DNA from 4 places in the Streptomyces sp. Je 1-369 genome. Region 1 is predicted to be linked to each of the others. Evidence: riboswitches for the same ligand, from Rfam matches in the RefSeq annotation. Region 1 holds a riboswitch; each other region holds the start of a gene.

Evidence for each region. Region 1 has a riboswitch for cobalamin ahead of NOO62_RS36615 (CoA-acylating methylmalonate-semialdehyde dehydrogenase). Riboswitches for the same ligand answer to the same signal wherever they lie in the genome.
Region 2: another riboswitch for cobalamin. It lies ahead of NOO62_RS11745 (ABC transporter substrate-binding protein); the one in region 1 lies ahead of NOO62_RS36615 (CoA-acylating methylmalonate-semialdehyde dehydrogenase).
Region 3: another riboswitch for cobalamin. It lies ahead of NOO62_RS02295 (energy-coupling factor ABC transporter permease); the one in region 1 lies ahead of NOO62_RS36615 (CoA-acylating methylmalonate-semialdehyde dehydrogenase).
Region 4: another riboswitch for cobalamin. It lies ahead of cobN (cobaltochelatase subunit CobN); the one in region 1 lies ahead of NOO62_RS36615 (CoA-acylating methylmalonate-semialdehyde dehydrogenase).

The regions. Positions count from the first base shown of each region.
Region 1 is NZ_CP101750.1:8,287,544-8,292,494, forward strand. Features, by position in the region: gene pstS (phosphate ABC transporter substrate-binding protein PstS) at 1-234, shown strand, start outside; gene NOO62_RS36605 (RidA family protein) at 309-704, opposite strand; partial or broken gene NOO62_RS36610 (helix-turn-helix transcriptional regulator) at 802-1,691, shown strand; cobalamin riboswitch at 1,874-2,054, shown strand; gene NOO62_RS36615 (CoA-acylating methylmalonate-semialdehyde dehydrogenase) at 2,276-3,775, shown strand; gene NOO62_RS36620 (acyl-CoA dehydrogenase family protein) at 3,790-4,935, shown strand; gene NOO62_RS36625 (enoyl-CoA hydratase/isomerase family protein) at 4,932-4,951, shown strand, end outside.
Region 2 is NZ_CP101750.1:2,564,486-2,569,436, reverse strand. Features, by position in the region: gene NOO62_RS11760 (HAD family hydrolase) at 1-337, opposite strand, end outside; gene NOO62_RS11755 (helix-turn-helix domain-containing protein) at 503-1,363, shown strand; gene NOO62_RS11750 (VOC family protein) at 1,368-1,826, shown strand; cobalamin riboswitch at 1,855-2,041, shown strand; gene NOO62_RS11745 (ABC transporter substrate-binding protein) at 2,107-3,168, shown strand; gene NOO62_RS11740 (FecCD family ABC transporter permease) at 3,165-4,190, shown strand; gene NOO62_RS11735 (ABC transporter ATP-binding protein) at 4,187-4,951, shown strand, end outside.
Region 3 is NZ_CP101750.1:500,212-505,162, forward strand. Features, by position in the region: gene NOO62_RS02280 (energy-coupling factor ABC transporter ATP-binding protein) at 1-33, opposite strand, end outside; gene cbiQ (cobalt ECF transporter T component CbiQ) at 30-779, opposite strand; gene NOO62_RS02290 (energy-coupling factor ABC transporter substrate-binding protein) at 786-1,205, opposite strand; gene NOO62_RS02295 (energy-coupling factor ABC transporter permease) at 1,205-1,924, opposite strand; cobalamin riboswitch at 1,954-2,138, opposite strand; gene NOO62_RS02300 (DUF3048 domain-containing protein) at 2,406-3,401, shown strand; gene NOO62_RS02305 (MMPL family transporter) at 3,505-4,951, opposite strand, start outside.
Region 4 is NZ_CP101750.1:6,712,479-6,717,429, forward strand. Features, by position in the region: gene cobN (cobaltochelatase subunit CobN) at 1-3,594, opposite strand, end outside; cobalamin riboswitch at 3,628-3,764, opposite strand; gene NOO62_RS30295 (cobalamin biosynthesis protein CobG) at 3,870-4,951, shown strand, end outside.

The DNA of each region.
Region 1 (4,951 bases):
AAACTGAAGTTCCGCTACGGCGTCTCGACGCCAGGCGCGTACCCGATCGTCCAGGTCACCTACGAGATCGTCTGCGACAAGGGCAACCCCCAGGCGACCCTGCCCGCGCTCAAGTCGTTCCTGACCTACACCGCGAGCAAGGCAGGACAGAAGGACCTGTCCCGCCTGAACTACGCCCCCCTGCCGGAGACGGTCGCCGGACAGGTACGCGACGTGGTGGACACACTCTCCTGACGCGGGCGTCGACTTCGGCCCTGAAGGTGGCGTCGGCGGGCAGTCGAGCGCGCCCGCCTCGTCCACGGCCGCACCTACGCCACCGCGGTCCCCTCCAACTCGACCAGCTGGCCGGGGACCGCCAGGCGCGTCACCCCGAGCATCGTGGTGGTCGGTGCGACGTCGGCGGCGGCCAACCGGCCTGCCAGGACGCCGTAGTGCTGGAAGAGCAGGTCGACGTCGGTCGTGTAGACGTTGAGGCGGACGAGGTTCGCGAGGGACATGCCGGACTCGGTGAGCACCGCCTTCACGTTGTCGACGCTCAGCGCCAGTTGCGCGGCCATGTCACCGTCGTGTTCGGGCTTGCCTGCGCCGCTCATCGCGGTCTGACCCGAGATGTACAAGGTGCGTGCGTGCCCGGAGACGAGCTCGCCCTGGTTGAAGCCCATCTCCGTCGACCAGGTCACCGGGTTGACTGCGTTTCGTTCCATGATCTCGCTCGCTCCATTCGGTCTGCTTCGCATCGCTTGCAGGAGCCTCGCAGCAATACATGACATCCCTCGTCATGTATTTCGCCAGGGTTTTCGTATGCGCGCCGACCGACTGGTTTTCCTGGTGCTCCTCCTGCGTCGGCGCGGCCGGATGACGGCGGACGCGCTCGCCGGTGAGCTGGAGGTGTCCACCCGCACAGTGCTGCGCGACATGGAAGCGCTCTCCGTGGCCGGTGTCCCCGTCTACGCCGAGCGCGGCCGAAACGGCGGGTTCGCGCTGCTGCCGGACTTCCGGACGGCACTCACCGGACTGAACCACGACGAGGCGCTCGCCCTTCTGGTCGCCGGATCACGGCGCGGCGCGCAGCTGTTCGGCCTCGGCTCGGCGCTCGCCTCGGCCATGCTGAAGGTGTTCGACGCGCTGCCCGAGAGCCTCAAGGGCTCCGCGGCGGGCGCGGCCCAACGCTTGCTCATCGACCCGGAGACGGACCTCCTCGCGCGCCGCGTCGACAGCGAAGACCTGCCCGAGGCGATCGTGGCCGAGGTCCGGCGCGCGGTGTTCGCCGGGCACAGGCCGCGCATCCACTACACGGCTGTGGGCCAGGCTCCGAAGTGGCACTCGACGAACCCGCGCGGCGACCGGAAGCGGTCGACCTGGACCGCGCCTGGCAGGAACGCAACACGCGGTTCCGCGACGGCGGCGACGACCGGGTCACCGTGCGGGTAAGGGTGGCCCCGGAACGTCGCAAAGACCTCGTGGCCACGGCGCTGGCAGTGTGCGACGAGGACGGAGAGGACGAGGGGCGGCTGTGGTTGGGCCTCGTCTTTCAGAATGCCCGGCACGCCGAGTGGGCCCTGTGGCAGCTCACCACGCATGCCGAGGTCCTGGCCCCGGAGTGGTTGCGCACGTCGCTGCACGACCGTGCCGCCGCGATCGCCGCGCTCTACGCGCCGCCGCCTCGCCGAGAAGACCGCTCAGGGCGGTGAGTATCCGGTCCTGCACGTGGGCAGCAGAGGGTCCGCGTGCCAGCCCGACGGGGAGGAGCCTCATCAAGTTGAAGGACGGTCAGTAACCGACGATCGACCGTTGCGGCGGCGCCCCTTCGTCCCGTCGTCCTGCCGCCCCCGCCGAAAGTGGGGGTGGACTTACTAGGACGTCCAACTATATGTTCGTGACCAGAGCCCGCGGTGCAGGGAAGCCGGTGTGAATCCGGCGCGGTCCCGCCACTGTGACCGGGAAGTGCGTTCTCGCCGAGCGATACGCCACTGACGGAGAAGTTCCGTCGGGAAGGCGGGAGAACGCGCGCTGATCCGGGAGTCAGGATACCGGCCGCGGGGTGTTCCGTGTTGTCCACGAGGATGGAGCAGACACGCATGGCACCGGTCCGTACCCACGACCCAGGTGAACCGGCGAAGCGAGCGACGACCCCGGCCCCGGCCCCGGTCCGCGCTCGACTCCACGACGGCTTCTAGCCTTCGCGTCCCACGACAGAACCGCCCGCCCGCCTCACCCGGTGGCGCCGTCGGCCTGTCGTGCCATCCCCGGACTCACCTGACGAGAGCAGGCTCTCATGGTCCGTGAACTGACACACTTCATCGGCGGCAAGCGCGTACCCGGCACGTCCGGGCTCTTCGCCGACGTGTACGACCCCAACTCCGGTGCCGTACAGGCACACGTGCCGCTGGCCGGACGCGAAGAGACCACCGCGGCGATCGCCGACGCCCACGCCGCCCAGCGCGCATGGGGCGAGTGGAATCCGCAGCGGCGCGCCCGCGTGCTGCTGCGGTTCCTGCAACTCGTCGAAGGAGAGCGGGAATCACTCGCACAGCTGCTCTCCGGCGAACACGGGAAGACCGTCGCCGACGCCCACGGCGACCTGCAACGCGGCCTTGAGGTCGTTGAGTTCGCGGCCGGGATCCCGCACCTGCAGAAGGGGGAGTTCACCGACAACGCCGGCTCCGGCATCGACGTGCACTCCCTGCGCGTACCCCTCGGCGTCACCGCGGGCATCACCCCGTTCAACTTCCCCGCGATGATCCCGCTGTGGAAGGCGGCCCCCGCACTGGCCTGCGGAAACTCCTTCATCCTCAAGCCGTCCGAACGGGCACCCTCCGTGCCGCTCCGGCTCGCCGAACTGTTCCTGGAGGCGGGCCTGCCGCCCGGCGTCCTGAACGTCGTCAACGGCGGCAAGGACGCCGTGGACATCCTCCTGGAAGACTCACGCGTGCAAGCGCTCGGCTTCGTCGGCTCCACTCCTGTCGCCGCGCACATCTACGCCACCGCCGCCGCGCACGGCAAACGCGCCCAGTGCTTCGGCGGCGCCAAGAACCACATGATCGTGATGCCGGACGCCGACCTCGACCAGGCCGTGGACGCCCTCATCGGCGCCGGGTACGGCTCGGCGGGGGAGCGCTGCATGGCCATCGCGGTCGCCGTCCCCGTCGGCGAGGAGACCGCCGACGCGCTCGTCAACCGGCTCAAGGAACGCGTCGCCGAGCTGCGCATCGGGCGTTCCGACGACCCGGAGGCCGACTTCGGGCCGCTGGTCAGCCGCGACGCGCTCGACCGGGTTCGCCGCTACGTGGACATCGGCGTCAACGAAGGCGCCGAACTCGTCGTGGACGGGCGCGACTTCACCCTCCCCGGGCACGAGAACGGCTTCTTCGCCGGAGCCACCCTCTTCGACCGCGTCTCACCGCGCATGCGGATCTACCGCGAGGAGATCTTCGGCCCGGTGCTGTGCGTGACCCGCGCCGCGGACTACGAGGCGGCCCTGCGCCTGCCCAGCGAACACCCCTACGGCAACGGCGTCGCCATCTTCACCAGGGACGGCGACACCGCCCGCGACTTCACGCGCCGCGTCGGCGCCGGCATGGTCGGCGTCAACGTGCCGATCCCCGTCCCGGTGGCGTACCACACGTTCGGCGGCTGGAAGCGGTCCGGCTTCGGCGACCTCAACCAGCACGGCCCCGACGCCGTCCGCTTCTACACCCGCACCAAGACCGTCACCTCGCGCTGGCCCTCCGGAGCCAGGGAAGGCGCGAGCTTCACCATCCCGACGATGGGATGACGGCGATGACCAGCATGGCCACAGCCCTCACCAAGGACCAGCTCGCCCTGGCCGAGGTCACGCTCGACTTCGCCGACGAGCACCTCGCCCCGCACGCCGTCGCCTGGGACCGCGACAAGCACTTCCCCGTCGACGTGCTGCGCAAGGCCGCCGAACTCGGCCTCGGCGGTGTCTACGTACGCGAGGAGCACGGCGGTTCGGGACTCGGCCGCACCGACGGCACCCTCGTCTTCGAGGCCCTCGCCACCGGCTGCCCCTCCATCGCCGGCTACCTCTCCATCCACAACATGGTCGCCTGGATGATCGACCGGTACGGCGACGGGGACCAGCGCGCCCGCTGGCTGCCGGACCTGTGCACCGCGGCATCGCTGGGCAGCTACTGCCTCACCGAGCCGGGCGCCGGATCGGACGCCGCCGCCCTGCGGACCCGCGCCGAACGCGACGGCGACACTTATGTCCTCACCGGCGTCAAACAGTTCATCTCCGGAGCGGGCGCCTCGCACGTGTACGTCGTCATGGCCCGCACCGGCGAGGAAGGCCCCGGCGGCATCTCCGCGTTCGTCGTCGAACGCGACGACCCCGGCCTCACCTTCGGCGCCGACGAACGCAAAATGGGCTGGAACGCCCAGCCCACCCGCCAAGTGCTCCTCGACGGCGTGCGCGTGCCCACCGACCGGCGCCTCGGCAAGGAGGGCGAGGGTTTCCGCATCGCCATGAGCGGCCTCAACGGCGGACGGCTCGGCATCGCCGCCTGCTCCCTGGGCGGCGCCCAGAGCGCACTGCACCGCAGCCTGGCCCACCTCGCCGACCGTGAGGCGTTCGGCGCGTCCCTCCTGGACGCCCAGGCGCTGCGGTTCCGGCTCGCCGACATGGCCACCGAGCTGACCGCCGCCCGCGCGCTGGTGCGCCAGGCCGCGGACGCGCTCGACCGGAACGACCCGCGCGCCCCGCAGCTGTGCGCCATGGCCAAGCGATTCGCCACCGACACCGGGTACTCCGTGGCCGACCGCGCCCTCCAACTGCACGGAGGCTACGGCTATTTGAGCGAGTACGGCATCGAGAAGATCGTCCGGGACCTGCGGGTCCACCAGATCCTGGAAGGAACCAACGAGATCATGCGCCTGATCGTGGCCCGCGGACTGACCGAGGCCGTCCGATGACGGCGGCCGAGGACTC
Region 2 (4,951 bases), 5.7 Mb from region 1:
AGGGGATGACCTTCAGCGACGGGTCCATGGTCTCGCGGGTGAGGACGCCCTTCATCTCGAGGAAGGGCAGCAGCGACTCCTCCAGGTCGTTGCGGTACGTCGTGTTGTCCGCGTCGAAGACGGCGTACGCGCCCTTGTGGTCGTTCTTCGCGATGACCTTGCCGAGCTGCTTCGCGACGGGCTTCGGCCAGTGGGACAGCTCCCGGGCGGTGGCCGCCGAGGTGTCGGCGGCGCTCGCCTCCTCCGTCGGCCACAGGGCGCCGCCCGCGAGGACGGCGGCGGCCAGCGCGCCCGTGGTGCCGATGACGGCCAGCTTGCTCTTTGCCCGTACTGCCATGTCTCTACGTCCCTGCCGTTCCCTGCGAGCGATGTGCGCCCCGACCGGAGCGGCGCGCAATGCTATGGGGCGGCACCCACATTTCCCATGATCGAAGTCACCGTGGCGCGGTGGCATGGGGCGGGTGAACAGGGGTAATGGAGGGGTTCCGCGCATACTGGGCCCATGGACTCCCGTGAGTTCGTCCGCGCCGCTCCACGGCTCGACGGCATGGTCGTCTCCGCGGTCGGCTACCGCACCGCGGGGCAGCGGCCAGGGCTGCACCGGGGGCTCCCTTCGCCGTATCTGACGGTGATCTTCTCCCTGGACGGGACCATCGCCACCGGCAGCACCCCGGACCGGGCGACGGGACCGGACGCGACGCGCACCGACATCATCGTGGGCGGCCTGCACCAGAGCCCCGCGTACGTCGTCCAGCCCGAGCACGAGGCGGGCATCCAGCTCGCCGTGCATCCCCTCGCGGCCCGCGCCCTCCTCGGCCTGCCCGCCGCCGGGCTCACCGGGCAGCTCGTCGTCGGCGGCACGGACGTGCTCGGCGACCCGGCCGCGGAGATCCGCGAGCGGCTGTGCGAGCTGGACCGCTGGGAGGACCGCTTCGCCCTCCTGTCGGCCTATCTGAGGCGGCGCGCGGCTACGGACCGCGCCGCCGGATCCGTCCGCCCCGAGGTCGCGGAGGCATGGGCGTGGCTGGCCAGGCACCGGGGCGCGGGCACCCTCGGCGGCCTCTCCCGGCACGTCGCGCTCAGCGAACGCAGGATGACCGCGCTGTTCCGCGCCGAGACGGGACTCACCCCCAAACAGGCCGCCCGCCTGATGCGCTTCCAGCACGCCAAGGCCACCGTGACCCGCGCCGTCGCGGCGGGCGCCCCGCCGGACCTGGCCGGGGTCGCGGCCGACACCGGGTACTACGACCACTCCCACCTCGTACGCGACTTCCGGCAGTACACCGGCGAGACCCCCACCCGCTGGCTGGCCGAAGAGTGCCGGAATATCCAAGCCGGGGCGCACGCCAGGAGCGAAGAGTAGAGGCATGGACACCAACCGGAACACCACGACAGAACAGCAGCTCAGCACGCCCGCCCCGGCGATCTGGCCGGGCCTCCGGGCGCAGGACGCCCCCGCCCTGATCGACTTCCTCGTCGGCACCGTCGGCTTCCTGCGGACCGCCGTCTATGAGGACGAGGGCCGCGTCGCCCACGCCCAGCTCGACTGGCCCGAGGGCGGCGGCGTCATGCTCGGCTCGTACGACCCGGCCGACGAGGCCACCTGCGGCAGGCCCGGCGGTGCGGGCGCCTACGTCGTCACCGACCACGTGGACGACCTGTACCGACGACTCGTGGAGGCCGGCGTGAAGGTCACCGGTGAGATCGAGGACAAGCCCTACGGAAGCCGCGAATTCGGCATCGAGGACCCGGAGGGCAACCGCTGGTCCTTCGGTACGTACCGGGGTGAGCCGCGGCCCGCGCCGACGTCCACGCCCGGCCCGTAAGGCGGCGGGCCGGGCCCATCAAGCCGCGTGATAACTTGCGCAAGCCAGTCAAACCCACACCTGGGCCAGGGAATCCGGTGCGAATCCGGAACTGACGCGCAGCGGTGAGGGGGACGGGCGGGGCCACGGCCACTGGGTGTCGCGAGACGCCCGGGAAGGCGCCCCGCCCGGCCGATCCCCGAGTCCGAAGACCTGCTGGCGCCCTCCGGCCGCCCACCCGGCGGCGGGGGTCCGACGCAGGCCAGGCTCCGCGTATGAGCCGTGACACTCAAGGGATCACGTGTCCTCGACAGCCCGTATATCCGCCCTCCTCTGCGCCTGCCTGTTCGCGCTCACCGCGTGCGGCGGCTCCACGGAGAAGACCGGGGAGTCCACCGACAAGGCTGACAAGGCGGACAAGGCGGACAAGAGCGCCGAAGGCTTCCCGGTCACGGTCACCTCCTGCGGCAAGGACGCGAAGGTCCCGGCACCGCCGCAGCGCGCCGTCTCCCTCGACCAGGGCTCCACGGAGATCCTCCTCTCCCTCGGCCTCGCCGACCGCATGGTGGGCACCGGTACCTGGACCGACCCGGTACCGAAGAACCTGGAGAAGGAGAACGCGAAGGTCGAGCGGCTCGCCGACCGCTACCCGTCGCTGGAGAAGGTCCTCTCCAAGGAGCCGGACTTCGTCAGCGCGTCCTTCCTCTACACGGTCGGCAAGGGAGGCGTCGCCGACCGCGCGAAGTTCGACGAGCTCAACGTCCCGGTCTATGTCTCGCCCAGCGACTGCGCGGGCAAGGACAACGACGGCGGCGGCGACGGCAAGCGCGTCAAGACCCTCACCATGGACACCGTCTACGGCGAGGTGCGCGACCTGGCGAAGGTCTTCCACGTCGAGAAGCGCGGCGAACGGCTGGTCGCCGACCTCAAGAGCCGCGTCACGAAGGCGACCGAGGACATCGACGCCTCCGACGCCACGCTCCTGTACTGGTTCGCCAACTCCGACGCCCCGTACCTGGCGGGCTGCTGCGGCGCCCCCGGCATCATCACCCGCGAACTCGGCGCGAAGAACGTCTTCGACGACACCCACGAGGAATGGCCCCAGATCAACTGGGAGACCGTCGCCGACCGCGACCCCGACGTCCTCGTCATCGGTGACCTCACCCGCAAGTCGCAGTCCGCGGAGAGCGCCGCGGCGAAGATCAAGTTCCTGGAGACCAACCCGGCGACCAAGAACCTGACGGCCGTGAAGAAGAAGCGGTACGTCCTGCTCAGCGGCCAGGCCATGAACCCCACGATCCGCACGGTCGACGGCATCGAGCAAGTAGCGGCGGGTCTGCGGAAGTTCGGGCTGGTCAAGTGACGGAGGTCGCCCGCGTGCGGCAGGCGCTGCTGTGGCTCGCCGGGGTCGCCGCGCTCGTCCTCTCCGTCTCCGTGGCCGTCACCATCGGCCCCGCGGACATCTCCGTGCCCGACGTGTGGTCGACCGTCGCGGCCCACCTCGGCTGGGGCGACAGCCCGCTCACCCCGATCAGGGACGGCATCGTCTGGAACCTGCGGATGCCGCGCACCGTGCTCGCCGCCGTCTGCGGCGCGGGCCTCGCGGTCTGCGGGGCGGTCATGCAGTCCCTGCTCCGCAACCCGCTCGCCGACCCCTTCGTGCTCGGGGTGTCGTCCGGGGCGTCCACGGGAGCGGTCGCGGTCGTCGTCCTCGGCGTCGGCGGGGGAGTGGTGTCCGTCTCCGCGGGCGCCTTCGCGGGCGCGCTCTGCTCCTTCGCACTCGTCCTGCTCCTCAGCCACACCCTCGGCGACACCACGGACCGTGTCGTGCTGTCGGGCGTCGCGGCCATGCAGCTCTTCTCCGCGCTCACGTCGTTCGTCGTCCTCACGGCGGGCGACGCGGAGACGACACGCGGCGTGCTGTTCTGGCTCCTCGGCTCGCTCAGCGGAGTCGGCTGGACCGACGTGTGGCTGTGCGGCGCGGTGCTCGTGGCCGCGCTGGTCGTCTGCCTCGGCCACGCCCGTACGCTCGACGCCTTCGCGTTCGGCCCGGAGGCCGCGGCGGCGCTCGGCGTCCGGGTGGCCCGCACCCGGCTCGTCCTGCTCTGCACGACGGCGCTGCTCACGGCGGCCCTGGTCAGCTCGGCGGGCGCCATCGGCTTCGTCGGCCTTGTCCTGCCGCACGCGGCCCGCGCGGTCGTCGGCTCCGGGCACGCCAGGCTCCTCCCGGTCACGGCGCTCGCGGGAGCGGTCTTCCTGGTCTGGGTGGACACGCTGGCCCGCACGGCGCTCGACCCGCAGGAGGTCCCGGTCGGCGTGGTGACGTCACTCATCGGCGTACCGGCGTTCGTGGCGGTGCTGTACAGGACGAGGAGGACGACGTGACCTCTCCGAGCACCGTCGACACGGGCCTGCGAGCGGACCGGGTCAGCAGGGAGGCGGGCGGCCGTCTCATCGTCGACGGCGTCAGCCTCGCCCCACCCACCGGCGCCACCGTCGGGCTCCTCGGCCCCAACGGATCGGGCAAGTCCACGCTCCTGCGCCTGCTCGCGGGCGTCCTGGCCCCGGCGTCCGGGGTGGTCACCCTGGACGGCCGCACCCTGTCGGACACGGGACGCCGAGCGGTGGCCCGGCGGATCGCCGTGGTGGAGCAGCACGCGGCGACGCAGGTCGAACTGACCGTACGGGACGTCGTACGCCTCGGCCGCATCCCGCACCGCCGCGCCTGGTCGACGCCCACGCCCCACGACGAGCGGGCCGTACGCGAGGCCCTCGCCCGCACCGGACTCACCGAACGCGCCGCCCAGGCCTGGCACACGCTCTCCGGCGGCGAACGCCAGCGCGTCCAGATCGCCCGCGCCCTGGCCCAGGAGCCCCGCGAACTCCTCCTCGACGAGCCGACCAACCACCTGGACATCCAGCACCAGCTGGACCTGCTGTCCCTGGTCGCCGAACTCCCCGTCACCAGCGTGATCGCGCTGCACGACCTCAACCTGGCGTCGATGTTCTGCGACCAGCTGCTGATCCTCAAGGAGGGCACGGCGTACGCGTCGGGCACACCGGCGGAGGTCATCACGGAGAAGCTGATCGCGGAGGTGTACGGGGTGAGGGCGGTGGTGACGCCGGAGGAGAACGCGGGCCTGGGC
Region 3 (4,951 bases), 7.8 Mb from region 1:
GTCCGGCTCGCGAAGAGCCCTCGGCTCGCTCATGGGAGGAACCTTTCCAGTACGAGGGTGAGGGCCACCAGGCCCACGAGAAGTGCCGCGCCCGCGGCGATGAAGGGGCGCGAGACGCGGGCCTCGGGCACGAGTACGCGCAGGGTGCCGTCGTAGCCGCGCCCGGCGAGGCCTGCTTGCAAGCGGCTCGCCCGGTCGAAGGCGCGTACGAACGCGGTGGCGCCGAGACCGGCGAGGGAGCGCCAGGTGGCGGCGCGGGTGGTGTGGCCGAGGCGCGCGGCCTGCGCCTGCCGGATGCGGCTCATGGAGTCCAGGAGCAGGAAGCTCATCCGGTACGTGACGAGTGCCACGTCCACGACCGGCGCGGGCACGCCCGCCTTCACCAGGCGCGGGAGCAGGTCCGACATCGGGGTGGTGAAGGCGAAGAGCAGCACGCCGAGCGAGGCGGCTGAGGTCCGCAGGAGCAGTCCGCCGGCGCGCGCCGGACCGCCCTCCGCGAACGTCACGAACCCGTCGGGGCCGCCCACTTGGACGAGCAGGGTGAGGGCGCCGGTGACGCAGAAGCCGAGTGGCACGCGGTAGGCGCGCCACAGTTTGCGGGGCGGCACACCCGCGGGGCCGAGCAGCAGGACGAGCGCGGCGGCCAGGACCAGGGCGGCGCCCGGCCAGGGCGGCAGCGAGATGGCGAGGACGGTGAGGCCGAGTCCGAGCACGGCCTTGTCCACGGGGTGCCGGCGGCGCCAGCGACTGCTGTGCGCCGCCGCGTCGATGGGCAGCACGCCGGATCAGACCTGCTCGGTCTCGGCCCGGCTTCTGTCCGCGTCGGCCGGATCCCCGGCGGGCTCGGCCCGGCGCTCCGTGCGCGCCTGCTCCGCGCGTGCCTGCTCCGCGCCCTGCTCAATGCCCAGCTCCGCGCCCTGCTTGCGGCCCTTGCGGAGCCCGAAGTAGTAGGCGAGGACTCCCGCGCCGAGGGCCGCCTGGAGGGCGAAGAGCGCCGACTCGACCTCGCCGGACGGGGGCTCGTACAGCGGCGAGAACCACGGCTCGTAGTCCGGCTCGATCTCGGTGATCGCCGTCTCGGCCTGGGCGTCGGCCCCGGCGAACGGCTCCTCCTCGTCGTCGCCGAGCCCGAGCGCGATGGGCAGCACGGCGAGTGCGGCCACGATGAGGAGCAGCAGGGTGTTGATCTTCGCGTTACGGCTCATCAGGCGCTGGCCCCCGTCTGCGTCTCGGTCGACTTGGTCGTCTCGGTCGGCTGCTTGCGCTGCAAGAGCACGCCGAGGCGGGTGAGTTCGCCCTTGCTCGACTGCACGAGCAGCCGCATCACCAGGACGGTGAGCAGGCCCTCGCTGACCGCGAGCGGGATCTGCGTGACGGCGAAGATGCCGCCGAACTTGCCCAGGGCGCCCAGGAAGCCGCTGCTGGGGTCGGGGAACGCCAGGGCCAGCTGGACGCTGGTGACGCAGTACGTGGACAGGTCGGCGACGAACGCGCCGAAGAACACGGCGACCATGAGCGGCACGTCGTACCGCTTCAGGAGCCGGTAGACGGCGTAGCCCGCCCAGGGCCCGACGATCGCCATGGAGAAGACGTTGGCGCCCAGGGTGGTGAGCCCGCCGTGGGCGAGCAGCAGCGCCTGGAAGAGCAGGGTGATGGTTCCGAGCACCGTCATGATCGGCGGGCGGAACAGGATCGCCCCGAGCCCGGTCCCCGTCGGGTGCGAGCAACTGCCCGTCACGGAGGGGATCTTCAGGGCGGAAAGGACAAAGGTGAAGGCCCCGGAGGCGCCGAGGAGCAGCGTGCTCTCCGGGTGTTCCTTGACTTCACGGGTCAGGGAGCGGACTCCGTGGACGACGAACGGCGCGGACGCTACGCCCCAGGCGATCGCGTGCGCCGGTGGGAGGAAACCCTCGGCTATGTGCATGGCTCGGCAGACCCTCTCCAGCACCTCGTGGATGGACAACGCGCCTTGGCCGGTCTCCTGGCTGACGGGTCGTACCGACCGGACTCCGCCTTCCCGGGTACGTGCGTACCCAGTGGCTGCCGCGAGGGCTGGAGCCGGACTTCCCGATCACAGTGGCGAGGGCCGCACCGGCATCACACCGGATTTCCCGTTCACCAAGGCGTGGTGACATTAGTGCGCATCAGACGTGCTGACAACTTGCGGGCGGGTCGCGGCGGTGGCACGCGCGAGCGCGCATACCACCGCGTACGCCCCTGTTCAGCGGCTGTGACGGGCCGGAGGAAGTGCCGGTGTACGCGTCCGGGGCGCCATTCGGTGCGGCGCCACGCGGTTCGGCCCCCGGAAAGAGTGACGGGGTGTCGGTGGATGGCCCAGGCGTGATTGGGCGTACCGGCGCGGGAGGTACGTGTGCGGCTGCCGCCCCGCCACGAATGGAGACGCCTTGAAGGCAGCATCGAGAGTCCGGGCCGACCGTCGCACTCGCATCGGCGCGACAGTGCTCGCGCTGGCCGCCACGGCCTCGCTCACCGTGGGAGCCCCCTCGTACGCGAGCGCCCACTCCCCCGAGGACACCCCGGCCCCTCGGACCACCTCGCCCTTCACCGGGCAGTCGGCACCGCAGAACCCGGTGCTCGCCGTGAAGTTCGACAACGCGCGCCACGCCCGGCCACACACCGGTCTCGACCGGGCGGACCTCGTCTACGTGGAGAAGGTCGAGGGCGGCATGAGCCGCCTGATGGGCGTGTACTCCAGCAAACTTCCGAAGGCCGTCGGACCGGTGCGCAGTGCCCGCGAGTCGGACATCGAGCTCCTGCGCCAGTTCGGGCGTCCTGCCCTCGCGTACTCCGGGGTGCGCAGCGCCCTGCAGAAGGTGCTGCGGAACTCGCCGCTGCACGCACGCTCGCAGGGCCGGGTGCCCGGCGCGTACTTCCGGCACGGCGGGCGGCCCGCCCCGCACAACCTCTTCGTCCACCCCGAGGCCCTGCTGCGTTCGGCTCCGCGGGCCGACCGCCCGGCCGACGTCGGCTTCCGCTTCGGCCCGGCTCCGGCGGGCGGCGCGCGCACCGCCGCGCGGACCGTCAGGTACGCCGCCGCGAGCCACACCTTCCGCTGGTCGCGGCGGCAGGGCCGCTGGCTCGCGTCCTTCGACGGCGCCCCGGCCCGCGGCACGTCGGGGCGGCAGCTCGGCGCCCGCACCATCGTGATCCAGTACGTGAACATGCGTCCGTCGCGCTTCAAGGACGTCAACGGCGCGGCGACGCCGTACATCGAGACGGTCGGCCGCGGCAGGGCGACGGTGCTGCGCGACGGCAAGCGGTACGCGACGCGCTGGCAGCGTCCCACGGCCGACGGCGGCACCACGTTCACCCGGCCGAACGGCGAGCCGATGCCCTTCGCGCCCGGCCAGGTCTGGATGGTCTACGCGGACCGCCGCTGAGCCCCTCCGCCACAACCTCCGGGAACGACCGAGCGGGCCGGTCGGGGCACTCCCCCACGTGTGGGGTGTCCCGGCCGGCCCGCTCAGCGGGTGCCGCGGTGTGTCAGCGGCCCACAGGGGCCAGCTCCCGGTCCGTCTCGGCGTCGGGCGTCCCGGTGTCGCCGAGGTTCCTGTGGAGCTTCTCGCCCTCCACGTCCACGTTCGGCAGCACCTTGTCCAGCCAGCGCGGCAGCCACCAGGCGGACTTGCCGAGCAGCGCGAGGACGGCGGGCACGATCGCCATGCGGACCACGAAGGCGTCGAAGAGGACGGCGATGGCGAGACCGAAGCCCATCATCTTGATCATGTCGTCGTTCTCCATGATGAAGCCGGAGAAGACGCTGATCATGATGATCGCGGCCGCGGCCACGACCCGTCCGCCGTGGGTGAAGCCGGTCACGACCGACTCGCCGGGGCGCGCCCCGTGGACGTACGCCTCGCGCATCCGGGTCACGAGGAAGACCTCGTAGTCCATCGCCAGGCCGAAGACCACACCGATCATGAAGATCGGCATCATGCTCATGATCGGGCCCGGCTGGTCGACGCCCACGATGTCGGCGAGCCAGCCCCACTGGAAGACCGCGACCACGGCGCCGAGCGCGGCTGCCACCGAGAGCAGGAAGCCGAGCGCCGCCTTGAGCGGGACCAGAACGGAGCGGAACACCAGCATCAGGAGCAGGAAGGCGAGTCCGACGACCAGGCCGAGGTAGGGCAGGAGCGCGTCGTCGAGCGTCTGCGAGAAGTCGATGGTCATCGCGGTCTGGCCGGTGACCAGGATCTCGGAGCCGGTGTCGGCGCCGATGCCGTCGGCGGTCGAGCGGATCGACTTGACCAGTTCCTCGGTCTCGTGGTCGCTCGGGCCCGTCTTGGGGATGACGTTCAGGATCGCGGTGTCGCCGGCCTTGTTGGCCTGGGCGGGCGTCACGGCGACGACGCCGTCGATCTTGGCGATGGAGTCACCGACGGTCTTGGCCGCGCCGGCGACGTCGGCGTCCTTGCTGACCGTGATCATCAGCGGGCCGTTGAACCCGGCGCCGAAGGACTGGGACAGCATGTCGTACGCCTTGCGCTGCGTCGTGTCCGGCGCCGACGTGCCCTCGTCGGGCAGACCGAGCTCCAGGCTTGCGGCCGGTACTGCCACGGCGCCGAGGCCGACGACGGCGACCAGGAGCACGGAGAGCGGGTGGCGCAGGACGAAGCGCGCCCAGCGGGTGCCGAGCTTCGGCTTGGCGTTCGGGTCGGACAGTTCGCTCGCGGACTTCTTGCGGTCCTTGCGGCGCAGCACCTTGCGGCCCGCGAAGCCGAGCAGCGCGGGGATCATGGTGAGCGCGATGAGGACGGCGATGACGACGGTGGCCGCGGCGGCCAGACCCATCTTGGTGAGGATCGGGATGTTGACGATCGCGAGGCCCGACAGGGCGACGACCACGGTGAGGCCGGCGAAGACGACGGCGGATCCCGCGGTTCCGGTGGCCCGGCCCGCGGCTTCCTCCGGTTCGCGGCCCTCGGCT
Region 4 (4,951 bases), 1.6 Mb from region 1:
GGTCTCCAGGTACGCCTGCCGCAGCGCTTCCAGCACCGCCGGGTCCGGCTTCGCCCACATGCCGCGCGACTCCGCCTCCAGGAGGCGCTCCGCGATGCCGTGCAGGGCCCACGGGTTGGCCTTCTGGAGGAACTCGCGGTTGGTCGGGTCCAGGACGTACGTCTCGGTGAGCTTGTCGTACATCCAGTCGGCGACGACGCCCGTCGTGGCGTCGTACCCGAACAAGTAGTCCACGGTCGCGGCGAGTTCGAAGGCACCCTTGTAGCCGTGGCGGCGCATCGCCTCGATCCACTTCGGGTTGACCACACGCGCACGGAAGACGCGGCTGGTCTCCTCGACGAGCGTGCGGGTGCGGACCGTCTCGGGGCGGGTCGAGTCGCCGATGTACGCCTCCGGGGCCGTGCCCCGCAGCGCGCGCACGGTCGCCACCATGCCGCCGTGGTACTGGAAGTAGTCGTCCGAGTCCGCGATGTCGTGCTCGCGGGTGTCCGTGTTCTTCGCGGCCACCGCGATGCGCTTGTAGGCCGTCTCCATCTCGGCGCGCGCCGGGCGGCCTTCGAGACCGCGGCCGTACGCGTAACCGCCCCACACCGTGTAGACCTCGGCGAGGTCCGCGTCGGTGCGCCAGTCGCGGGAGTCGATGAGCTGGAGCAGACCCGCGCCGTACGTGCCGGGGCGCGAACCGAAGATGCGGGTGGTGGCCCGGCGCTCGTCGCCGTGCTCGGCGAGGTCGGCCTGGGCGTGGGCGCGCACGTAGTTGCGGTCGGCGGGCTCGTCCAGGGAGGCGGCGAGCCGCACCGCGTCGTCGAGCAGGCCGATCGTGTGCGGGAACGCGTCGCGGAAGAAGCCCGAGATGCGCAGCGTCACGTCGATGCGCGGGCGGCCCAGCTCCTCGTACGGGATGGCCTCGAGGCCCGTCACACGGCGGGACGCGTCGTCCCAGACCGGGCGGATGCCGAGCAGCGCCATCGCTTCGGCGACGTCGTCGCCCGCGGTGCGCATCGCGCTCGTGCCCCACAGGGACAGGCCCACGGAGGTCGGGTACGTGCCGTCGTTGTCCTGCGTGTACCGCTCCACGAGAGAGTCGGCGAGCGCCTGGCCCGTCTCCCACGCCAGGCGGGAGGGGACGGCCTTCGGGTCGACCGAGTAGAAGTTGCGGCCGGTCGGCAGGACGTTGACCAGGCCGCGCAGCGGCGATCCGGACGGGCCCGCGGGGACGAAGCCGCCGTTCAGGGCGTGCACGGCGTGGTCGAGCTCGGCGGTGGTCGCCGCGAGGCGCGGCACGACCTCGCGGGCCGCGAACTCCAGGATCGCGGCGACCTGCTCGCCGTGGTCCGCGGCCACGGAGGCCACGGCCGCCGGGTCCCAGTCCGCGTCGTCCATCGCCTGGACCAGCGCGCGCGCCGTGGCCTCGGCCTCGTCGGCCGTCACACGCGTCGCTGCCGACTCGTCGAGGCCGAGGGCCTCCCGCAGACCCGGCAGCGCGGTCGTGCCGCCCCAGATCTGGCGGGCGCGCAGCACCGCGAGGACGAGGTTGACGCGGTCGGCGCCGGCCGGCGGGTTGCCGAGGACGTGCAGACCGTCGCGGATCTGCATGTCCTTGATCTCGCAGAGCCAGCCGTCGACGTGGAGCAGGAAGTCGTCGAAGCCGTCGTCGTCCGGGCGCTGTTCGAGGCCCAGGTCGTGGTCGAGCTTCGCAGCCTGGATGAGCGTCCAGATCTGCGCGCGGATCGCCGGGAGCTTCGCCGGGTCCATGGAGCTGATCTGCGCGTACTCGTCGAGGAGCTGCTCCAGGCGCGCGATGTCGCCGTAGGAGTCGGCGCGCGCCATCGGCGGCACCAGGTGGTCGATGAGCGTGGCGTGGACGCGGCGCTTGGCCTGCGTGCCCTCGCCCGGGTCGTTGACCAGGAAGGGGTAGACCAGCGGCAGGTCCCCGAGCGCGGCGTCGGGACCGCAGGCCGCCGAGAGGCCCGCGTTCTTGCCGGGCAGCCACTCCAGGTTGCCGTGCTTGCCGAGGTGGATCATCGCGTCCGCGCCGAAGCCGTTGTCGGCGGCGGGCGCCGCGATCCACCGGTACGCCGCCAAGTAGTGGTGCGACGGCGGCAGATCGGGGTCGTGGTAGATCGCGATGGGGTTCTCGCCGAAGCCGCGCGGCGGCTGGATGAGGATGAGCAGGTTCTCGCGGCGCAGCGCCGCGAGGACGATGTCGCCCTCCGGGTCGCCGCCCTGGCCCACGCGGGACCGGTCGAGGAACATCTCGCCGGGCGGCGGGCCCCAGTGCTGCTCGACGGAGTCGCGCAGCTCCTGCGGCAGCGTCGCGTACCACCGTTTGTAGTCGGCGGCGGGGATGCGCACCGGGTTGGCGGCGAGCTGCTCCTCGGTGAGCCAGTCCTGGTCGTGGCCGCCCGCGTCGATGAGCGCGCGGATCAGCTCGTCGCCGTCGCCGGAGACCAGACCGGGGATGTCGGCCTCGGGGCCGAAGTCGTACCCCTCGGCGCGGAGTCGGCGCAGCAGCTCGACGGCGGACGCCGGGGTGTCAAGGCCGACCGCGTTGCCGATGCGGGAGTGCTTCGTCGGGTACGCGGAAAGCACCAGGGCGAGGCGCTTGTCGGCGGCCGGGATGTGCTTGAGGCGTGCGTGGCGTACGGCGATACCGGCGACGCGGGCCGCGCGCTCGGCGTCGGCGACGTACGCGGGAAGGCCGTCCTCGTCGATCTCCTTGAAGGAGAAGGGGACGGTGATGAGGCGGCCGTCGAACTCCGGCACCGCGATCTGGCTCGCGGCGTCGAGCGGCGAGACGCCCTCGTCGTTCTCCTCCCAGGCCGAGCGCGACCCGGTCAGGCAGAGCGCCTGGAGGATCGGCACGTCGAGGCCGGTCAGCGCGCCCGCGTCCCACGACTCGTCGTCACCGCCCGCGGAGGCCTCGGCGGGCTTGGTGCCGCCGGCCGCGAGGACGGTGGTCACGATGGCGTCGGCGGCGCGCAGCTCCTCGATGAGCTCGGGCTCGGGGGCGCGCAGCGACGCCACGTACAGCGGCAGCGCCCGGGCGCCCGCGTCCTCGATCGCGCCGCACAGCGCGTCCACGAACGCGGTGTTGCCGCTCATGTGGTGGGCGCGGTAGTAGAGCACCGCGACGGTCGGACCCTCGACGCCGACGCGGGCGGTGCGCTCCAGCGGGCCCCACGACGGGGCGGGGGCCGGCGGCTCGAAGCCGTGGCCGGTGAGCAGCACGGTGTCGGAGAGGAAGCGGGCCAGCTGCTCCAGGTTCGCGGGACCGCCGTGCGCCAGGTAGGCGTGCGACTCCGCGGCGATGCCGACGGGCACGGTCGAGGAGGCCATGAGCTGGGCGTCGGGTGCCTGTTCGCCGGTGAGCACGACCACGGGGAGGCCGGTGGCGATGAGCTGGTCAAGGCCGTCCTGCCAGGCGCGGACGCCGCCGAGGAGGCGTACGACGACGAGGTCGATGCCGTCGAGCAGCGCGGGGAGCTCCCCGAGGTCGAGGCGGGACGGGTTGGCGAACCGGTAGTCGACCGGGCCTCCCGCCGCGCGGGCGCTGAGCAGGTCGGTGTCGGAGGTCGACAACAGCAGAAGCATGCGGGCGCAGGCCTTCCTCGGGGTGTCCGCGCCCCGGGTGGTCGTATGGACGGCAGGAGTTCCTGGCTCGCCCCACGGGTGGGGCTCACAGTGGCGGGACCGCGCCGGATTCACACCGGGCTTCCTCCCTCGGGTCCTGGTGGACCCACGCCGTCGCTGGCGTCGACGGACTTCGTAGCCCGCCGCCTGCATAGTAAGTCCTGCCCGCGCTCCGCGGTGCGGCCACCTGCCAGGACGGTCCGGCTCGGGAGGCGACCGGCCGGATCCGCGTGGGTATGCTCGCCGCCATGCCGCCCACCCCAGCACCCTCCTCAGACCAGGGCGAATCCCCCATACGTGACCGGGGCGACGCCTGCCCCGGAGCTCTGCGCCTGCACCGCGCCGACGACGGCCTCCTGGCTCGACTCCGGCTGCCCGGCGGGCTTCTGACGGGGCGTCAGGTGGCGGTTCTGGGGGCCGCCGCGGAGCGTTTGGCCGACGGGAATCTCAGCATCACCTCACGCGGCAACGTCGAGCTGCGCGGCCTCGGCGACGCGTGCGGCGGCGAACTCTCCGCGCTGCTCGCGGACGCGGGCCTGCTCCCCTCCGAACGGCACGAACGCGTCCGGAACGTGCTGGCGTCCCCCCTCGCGGGAACCGACGGATTCGGCCGCGCCGACGTCCAGTTGTGGGCCCGCGAGCTGGACGGACTCCTCTGCGCGGAGCAGTGGACGACGGCCCTCTCCGGCCGTTTCCTCTTCGTCCTCGACGACGGTCGGGGGGACGTGGCCGGACTCGGCGGCGATGTGACCTTGATCGCAGAATCGGGCGGGACGGTGGTGGTCGGAGTGGGGGACCTCGCCTTCCGGGTCGCCGGAGCCGACGCCCCGCGTGCGGCGCTCGCCGGGGCGGGAGCGTTTCTCGCCGCGGCGGCCGATGCGGGGAACGGGGCTTGGCGGGTGGGGGAGCTGCCCGTCGGCCGGGCCATCGACCTGGCTGGGGCACTGGAGGGGGCGGGGATCGGGGCGGTGCGGGTCGGGCCGGGGGCTGTGGGCTCGGGTGGTTCGGCGGGGCCGGGGGCTGTGGGCTCGGGTGGTTCGGCGGGCCCGGGTGGTCCGCCGCCGCCCGGTGTCATCGGGCGTGCCGTCTCCGTGCACGCCCCGCTCGGGCGCGTCAGCGTCGGGCAGTGGCGGGCCCTGCTGCCGCTGCCCGCGGACGAGCTCCGCGTCACCCCGTGGCGCGGCTTCGTGCTTCCCGGCTTTGCTGACGAGGGGAGCGCCCGGAAGCGGCTGGGCTCGCTGACCGAGGCCGGGTACCTCACCGACCCCGGCTCGCCCTGGCTCGGCGTCGGCGCCTGCACCGGCCGCCCCGGGTGCGC